One region of the Blastococcus sp. SYSU D00669 genome, then DNA from elsewhere that is predicted to be linked to it. Evidence: riboswitches for the same ligand, from Rfam matches in the RefSeq annotation. Region 1 holds a riboswitch; each other region holds the start of a gene.

Region 1 (2,248 bases):
CGGCTCGGTCGCGGTGCTGGTCTCGGCGGGCGTCATCGCGCTCACCGGGTGGCAGCAGGCCGACGCCGTGGCGTCGCTGCTCATCGCCGTCCTCATCGTGCCGCGCACCCTGTCGCTGCTCCGGGAGACCGTCTCGGTCCTGCTGGAGTCGACGCCGCCGGGCCTCGACCTCGACGAGGTGCGCCGGCGGCTGCTCGAGGTGCCGCACGTCGTCGAGGTGCACGACCTGCACGCCTCGCAGATCACCAGCGGCCTGCCGGTGCTGTCCGCGCACGTCGTGGTGGAGGACTCCTGCTTCCACGACGGCCACGCACCGCAGATCCTCGACCGGCTGCAGGCCTCGCTCGCCGGCGACTTCGCCGTCAGCGTCGAGCACTCCACCTTCCAGCTCGAGTCACCGGCGCACGCGTCCCACGAGCTGACCGCGCACGACTGACCCGCCTCCGGGCGGGGTCGCGGTCAGCCCCGGTAGTTCACGTGCACGTGGTCCATGTGGTTGGCCGTGGCACCGCCGCGGTCCTCCATCGTCGACCACGAGCCGCCCGGCGACTGCAGGATCCGCTGCTGCCAGATGATGTAGTCGACGCCGAGCTCGTCCCAGTGCGCGATGTGGTAGTCGACGATCGCGTCGCCGAGCGCGGCGTCGGTCAGCACCATGTAGTCCAGTGCGAGCCCGGAGGGGTGACCGCCCGGGTCGGCCGCGCTGGCCCGGGTGCCGCCCAGGGTGATCGAGCCCGCGCCCGGCACGTTGGTCACCACGGCGTCGGCGGCGCGCTGGACGACGGCCTTGTGCGCCCCGGCGGTGTTCCTGATGACGGCGACGCCGGACGGCGCGGCGGTGCTGGAGGAGACCGCACCGCCCTCCTCCTCGACGGCGGCGGCCTCGGCAGCGGCGGCGGCGGCCGCCTCGGCGGCGGCCTGGGCGGCGGCCGCGGCCTGCGCGGCGGCGGCGGCCTCGGCGGCCTGCCGGTCGAGCACGGCCTGGTCGGCGGCGGCCTGGGCCTGCGCGGCGGCGGTCTGCGCGGCCTCGCGGGTGGACCGGCTGGCGGCCAGGTCCTCCAGCGGCGCGAGGTCCACCTCACGCGCCTCGAGCGGTCCGGACTGCGCGGTCAGCCCGAGGGCCTGGGCGACGGCGACGGACTCGCTGGACCCGGCCTCGGCCTGGGCTGCCGGGTCGGCGCCGAGGAGCACGTTGACGAGGACGGCGCCGGCGGCGGCCACGCCGAGGTAGATGCCCGGTCGGCGCGCCGGGACGGGCACGCGGCGGCGGGAGCGGGCGGTGCGACGCCCGGCGGCGCGGCCGGACGAGGTGGTGCGGGGATCCATGGGGGAACTGCTCCGAGAGGTGTGCTGGGCGCAGGCCGCCCGGACGGGGCGGGACTGCGGCGGGTGGGCCCGGGACGCGGCGTCGGGCGACGGCCGCGCGGGTGCGGTCGCGGGGTGGTCAGCTGCGCGGGCGCACCCGGGTCCGGCGGGACCGGGCGGAGCAGATCCGTGCGGTGGTGCTGGGGCACGCCATCGGGGCGGCTCTCCGTTCTTCCGATGGCCGCCTACCGAGTTAGCTGACGGGTTCGGGCGGGAAGCAGCCCTACCGACCCCGGCCCTCGACGGGCCGCGGGTGCGGATTCACCCCAGTACTGCGGTGGGTCCCCGGCTCGCCCCGGAGGGCGACTCGGCGGCGCTCGCCCGGTCTCCCCTGCTGGGGATGTGACGGCCGGGACGGGCGGGAGCCACGGTAGCCACGTTATGCAGCCGTGACAATCGGCGGCGTCGGAAACCGTCAGGTCGCGCCGATCGGTGTGAGCGACGTTACCGACCATTTCGGTCGGTTCGCCTACCGAAATGGTCGGCCCGGTCCGTACGGTGTCCCCGTGGCACGACCGTTCCGTCAGCGGATCGACGAGGGCATCGTCGACCGCGCGGCCGCGCTGTTCGCCCGTACCGGCTTCGCGAAGACCTCCGTCCAGGCGGTCGCCGACGCCGTCGGGCTGTCCAAGGCAGGGCTGCTGCACCACTTCCCCAGCAAGGACGCGCTGCAGGAGGCCGTGCTCGCCCAGGCCGCCGCCCTCGGCCGGCGGGTGCTGGACCAGGTGGGCGACCTGCCGGACGGTCCCGCGCGGGACCGCCGGGCGGTCGAGGTCGTCGTCGACGTCGCCCTCGCCCACCCCGGTCTGGTCGCCCTGCTCCTGGCGCCGCTGACCAACCGCGAGGTGGACACCGCCGTCCCCGAGCTCGACGCCGTGGGTGC
Region 2 (2,248 bases), on a different contig from region 1:
GGTGCGCGGGTCGCGGACGGAGATGGGCGGCGATCCGCCCGGGCGGCTGACGTCGGCGTTCGAGGCGCTGCTGGCGCGGCGGCCGCCGGCGGTGCCCGAGGAGCTCTGCCGGGCGCTGGGCGGGGAGCCGGTGCCGCTGCCCGGCGCCGACTTCGCCGGGGTGCTGCGGCAGGTGATCGACGCCCGCGGGGACGCGGTGGCGGCGGGGGGGCTGGCCGGCGCGGTGTTCGGGATGGCCGGGATCCCGATGCGCTGGTCGTCGTCGGTGGTGCACGGCGTGGTCGACGGCCGGCCGGTCGGCCTGGACGAGCTGCTGGACCTGGCGCCGGTGCTCGACGGGCGGGAGCCGCGGCCGTTCGAGGGCGGGGTGCTGCCCCGGATCGGCCCGCGCGAGGTGCTGCCGGGCATCTGGGCGGGCAACCTCGACGGCGCCCGGTCCAGCGATCCCGACTTCGCGGTGATCTCGCTGTGCCGCGTGGGTCGGCCCTTCGGGCACCAGGTTCAGCGGATGGCCTACCTGGCCGACGACGAGTTCAACACCGAGTTGGACGTCGTCCTCGAGGACGTGCTGGCCGACATGGCCGCGCTGCGCGCCGAGGGCCGGCGGCTGCTGGTGCACTGCCACGGCGGGGCGTCACGGACCGGGCTGGTGCTGCGCGCGTGGCTGCGCCGCACCGAGGGCCTCTCGGCCGACGAGGCGACGGCGCGGGTGGCGTCCCGCTGGCCGTACCTCGGGCTGTGGAACGCCAGCTTCACGACCGCCCTGGAGCGGATGCGCTAACCCGTCGGGCCGGTGGCGTCGGAGATGCCCGGCGCCTTGGCGTCGGCGCCTTCCTCGACGTCCTGGTCGCCCGGCACCCGGGTGACGTCGCCCGACATCGGGCCCTGCGCGGCGCGCGGCGACTGCTCGGGTGCGGCGGACACCTGCTCCTGGTCCTCGTTGCGGGTGCCACCCTGCGGTCCCTGGGTCATGACGCTTCGGTGCCCGGCCGGCCAGGCCCCAAACGGTGCCCCTCCGGCAGTGATCGCCTACACCGCGTGCGGCCACGCGGACGTGGCCGAGATCGTCCGACCTGCGCTTTTCCCGGGCGTCTCCGGGCCGACTTCCCGCGTCGCCGGTGGTCGGGCAGGCGTGTCGGGTGGCAGGACGACGCCGGGCACACCGTCGACCCCGCTTTGCCACGTCCTCCGCGATCTTCCTAGCGTCGTCGCGTCCGACCGGGCCGCACCGGTCCCCGAGACCGTGGGGACACCCGCTCGGACGCCGCCGAACCGGGCGGCCGGCCGCGCGCCGGCACCCGGGCCGGGGACCCACCGCAGTCATGGGGTGAAGCGCGACGACGACGTCGCGCCGGGCAGGTTCTCCCGCCCGAACCCGTCAGCTAACCCGGTAGGCGGCCACGGAGAACAAGGAGAACCCGTCGTCGATGACGACTGCACACACGTCTCTCGCACGCCGTCTCACCGGTCCCGCCCTCGCCGTCGCCGCTGCGGCGGGGCTCGTCCTCACCCCGGGCGTCGCCTCGGCCAACACCGCGGCCCCGGCCGCACCCACTGCCACCGCGGCCGCGGTCGCCGCACCCAACGCCGCTGCGCAGACTGCGGTCGACACCGCGCTCGCCCAGCAGGGCAAGCCCTACGCCTGGGGCGGCGCGGGGCCGAGCTCGTTCGACTGCTCCGGCCTGGTCCAGTACGCCTACGCGGCCGCCGGGGTGAGCCTGCCGCACTCGTCGCGCACCCAGTCGACGCTGGGGGCCCCGGTCGACCGGGCCAACCTGCAGCCCGGTGACCTGGTGTTCTTCTACAGCCCGGTCAGCCACGTCGGCATCTACATCGGCAACGGGCAGATGGTGCACTCGTCCACCTACGGCAAGCCGGTCAGCGTCGTGGACGTCGACTCGGTGCCGGGCTACAACACCGCCCGCCGGATCGTCTGACGCCCCTCCGGTGATCATCGGCGGGTGGCTGCCCGTCCCCGCGTGCCGGGCAGCCACCCGCCGATGATCGACGGCCTCGTTTTCACCCCCGTTCACCCGCTCGTCGCGCGGACACCCCTTCCGCGGGGCGGGAGGGGCGCGGTTCAGTGGAACCGCCAGGTCCGGTGACGGCGGTAGGGGCAGCCCGTGGGAGTGCGGCACGCGTCGGCGGTGCTGACCGCCGGGCTGACCGTGGCCGCGCTGATCGCGCTCCCCCAGGGGCTCGCGCCCGCAGCGGCTCCTGCGGCTCCCCCGGCACCGGCCGACTCCGC
Region 3 (2,248 bases), on a different contig from region 1:
GCGGCGATCGCGAGACCGGTCAGCCATCCCCGCATGCCGCGATCCTCCCCCACCGCCACACACGCTGGAACGGCCCCTCTGCAGGGGCCCGCCGCGAGCGTGCGAGCGGTGGGGGCAGAGGGGTCCTGCTAGTACCAGCCGGTGGACTGGCTGTGCGCCCAGGCGCCGCAGGGCGAGCCGTAGCGCTCGTTGATGTAGATCAGGCCGGCGTCGATCTGGCGGTACGGGTCGGAGGTCTTCGCGATCCCGGTGCTCGCCCAGGTCGAGTCGAGGAACTGCGGGATCCCGTAGGCGGTGCTGGTCGGGTTCTGCGCGTTCGGGTTCCAGCCGCTCTCCCGGCCCCAGAGCTTCTCGAGGCAGGAGAACTCGGAGGCGTCGCCGCCGAGCTGCGCCAGCGCGTAGTCCTGGTACGAGCCGCCCGGGGCCGGCGCGGCGGCTTCCGCGGCGGCTTCCGCGGCGGCCGCCTGCTCGGCGGCCGCGGCCTCGGCAGCGGCCTGCGCGGCGGCCGCCTCCGCGGCGGCCTGGGCGGCGGCCTGCGCGGCCGCGGCCTCGGCGGCCTGCCGCTCGAGCTCGGCCTGCTCGGCGGCGGCCTGGGCCTGCGCGGCGGCGGTCTCGGCGTCCTCGCGGGTGGACCGGCTGGCGGCCAGGTCCTCCAGCGGCGCGAGGTCGTCCTCGGTCACCCGGGCCGGCCCGGACTGCGCGGACAGGCCGAGGGCCTGGGCGACGGCGACCGACTGGGTGGACCCGGCGTCGGCCTGGGCGGCGGGGTCGGCGCCGACCAGCACGTTGACCATGACCGCGCCGGCGGCGGCCACTCCGAGGTAGAGGCCGGGACGGCGCGACGGGGCGGGCAGCCGGCGGCGGGAGGCGGACGTGCGGGCGATGGTGGTGCGGAGGTTCATGGGTTGCGGTGCTCCGGTGGGGGTACGACGCAGCAGGGCGGGAGGCCGTGCTGCGCGGAGGGCGTGCGGGCAGCGAGGGCTGGCGCGGGGCACCGGGAGGCGGCGAGGAGCCGGTCGAGCGGGGTGCTCGGGCGGTGGCCCGCGGCGGCGGCGACGTCAGGGACGGCCGCGTGCGCTCAGATGCGCGGGCACACCCGCATCCGGCCTGGCCGGGTGCTGCGGGAACGTGCGGGGGTGCAGGGGCAAGGGCGCGCCATCGGGGCGGCTCTCCGTTCTTCCGACGGCCGCCTACCGAGTTAGCTGACGGGTTCGGGCGGGAAGCAGCCCTACCGACCCCGGCCCTCGACGGGCCGCGGGTGCGGATTCACCCCAGTACTGCGGTGGGTCCCCGGCTCGCCCCGGAGGGCGACTCGGCGGCGCCCGCTCGGACTCCCCGGTGGGGATGTGACGACCGGTGCGGGCGGGAGCCACGGTAACGGCCGTGATCGGTTCGTGACAATCGGGGGCGGGAGATTGCCGGGTGAGAAGCGTCGCGGAACGGCTCAGGAATACCGCCACACCGTCGTCCGGCGGATGCCGGGCCCCTCGGTCTCCGGCACGTCGTGGGCGGCGACCTCGGTGAGCCGGTCGGCCGGCAGGTACATCCGGCCCGGGTCGCCGATGTAGACCTCCGCGCCGGCCGCGCTCGCGCGATCGAGGAACGGCAGCACCCGCTCGGTCATCTCGCGGTCGTAGCAGACGTCGCCGGCCAGGACGACGTCCACCTCCGGCGGCGGCCCGCCCAGCAGGTCGCCGGTGGCGCGGATGCCGGGCACCCCGTTGACCGCGGCGTTCACCTCGATCGCCGTGAGGCCGTAGGGGTCGACCTCGCTGGCCAGCACGTCGCCGGCGCCGGCCAGCGCCGCGGCGATCGCCACCAGTCCGCTGCCCGAGCCCAGGTCGAGCACCCGCCGCCCCGCGACGACGTCCGGGCGGTCGAGGACGAACCGGGCCAGCACCTGCCCGCCCGGCCAGGCGGCCGACCAGAACGGCGGCTGCGCCATGCCCTCTCCCGACCCACCCCCGTGCTCCGCCTCCATGGCGTCCCACAGCGCGACGACGTCGTCGGCCACCTGCAGCGTCACCTCGGGCACCAGCGACGGCTGCGCCGGGCGGGTGTGGGCGCGGACGAAGGCGGCGGTCACGACGGGCGGCACGACGCCATCCTTCCCCGCCGACCGTGTGCGCCAACTGGCAGTTCCGGGCCCTGCCGCTACCAGTCAGCGGGCAACCGGGGACGCAGCGCGAGCTCCGCCTCGAGCGCCCCGATCCGGCACGACCGACGGCGGACGGCATCGATGACGGCA

What was found. Region 1 has a riboswitch for cyclic di-AMP ahead of ACI8AF_RS23210 (hypothetical protein). Riboswitches for the same ligand answer to the same signal wherever they lie in the genome.
Region 2: linked by a shared signal. The riboswitch ahead of ACI8AF_RS06070 (C40 family peptidase) and the one ahead of ACI8AF_RS23210 (hypothetical protein) in region 1 are both predicted to bind cyclic di-AMP.
Region 3: linked by a shared signal. The riboswitch ahead of ACI8AF_RS13060 (aggregation-promoting factor C-terminal-like domain-containing protein) and the one ahead of ACI8AF_RS23210 (hypothetical protein) in region 1 are both predicted to bind cyclic di-AMP.

The regions. Positions count from the first base shown of each region.
Region 1 covers NZ_JBJGZV010000044.1:8,343-10,590, forward strand. The annotation lists gene ACI8AF_RS23205 (cation diffusion facilitator family transporter) at 1-436, shown strand, start outside; gene ACI8AF_RS23210 (hypothetical protein) at 460-1,326, opposite strand; cyclic di-AMP (ydaO/yuaA leader) riboswitch at 1,533-1,688, opposite strand; gene ACI8AF_RS23215 (TetR/AcrR family transcriptional regulator) at 1,872-2,248, shown strand, end outside.
Region 2 covers NZ_JBJGZV010000005.1:130,228-132,475, forward strand. The annotation lists gene ACI8AF_RS06060 (protein-tyrosine phosphatase family protein) at 1-781, shown strand, start outside; gene ACI8AF_RS06065 (hypothetical protein) at 778-972, opposite strand; cyclic di-AMP (ydaO/yuaA leader) riboswitch at 1,303-1,392, shown strand; gene ACI8AF_RS06070 (C40 family peptidase) at 1,428-1,937, shown strand; gene ACI8AF_RS06075 (lytic transglycosylase domain-containing protein) at 2,124-2,248, shown strand, end outside.
Region 3 covers NZ_JBJGZV010000016.1:26,283-28,530, forward strand. The annotation lists gene ACI8AF_RS13055 (YkvA family protein) at 1-35, opposite strand, end outside; gene ACI8AF_RS13060 (aggregation-promoting factor C-terminal-like domain-containing protein) at 129-902, opposite strand; cyclic di-AMP (ydaO/yuaA leader) riboswitch at 1,173-1,328, opposite strand; gene ACI8AF_RS13065 (class I SAM-dependent methyltransferase) at 1,445-2,098, opposite strand; gene ACI8AF_RS13070 (hypothetical protein) at 2,155-2,248, opposite strand, start outside.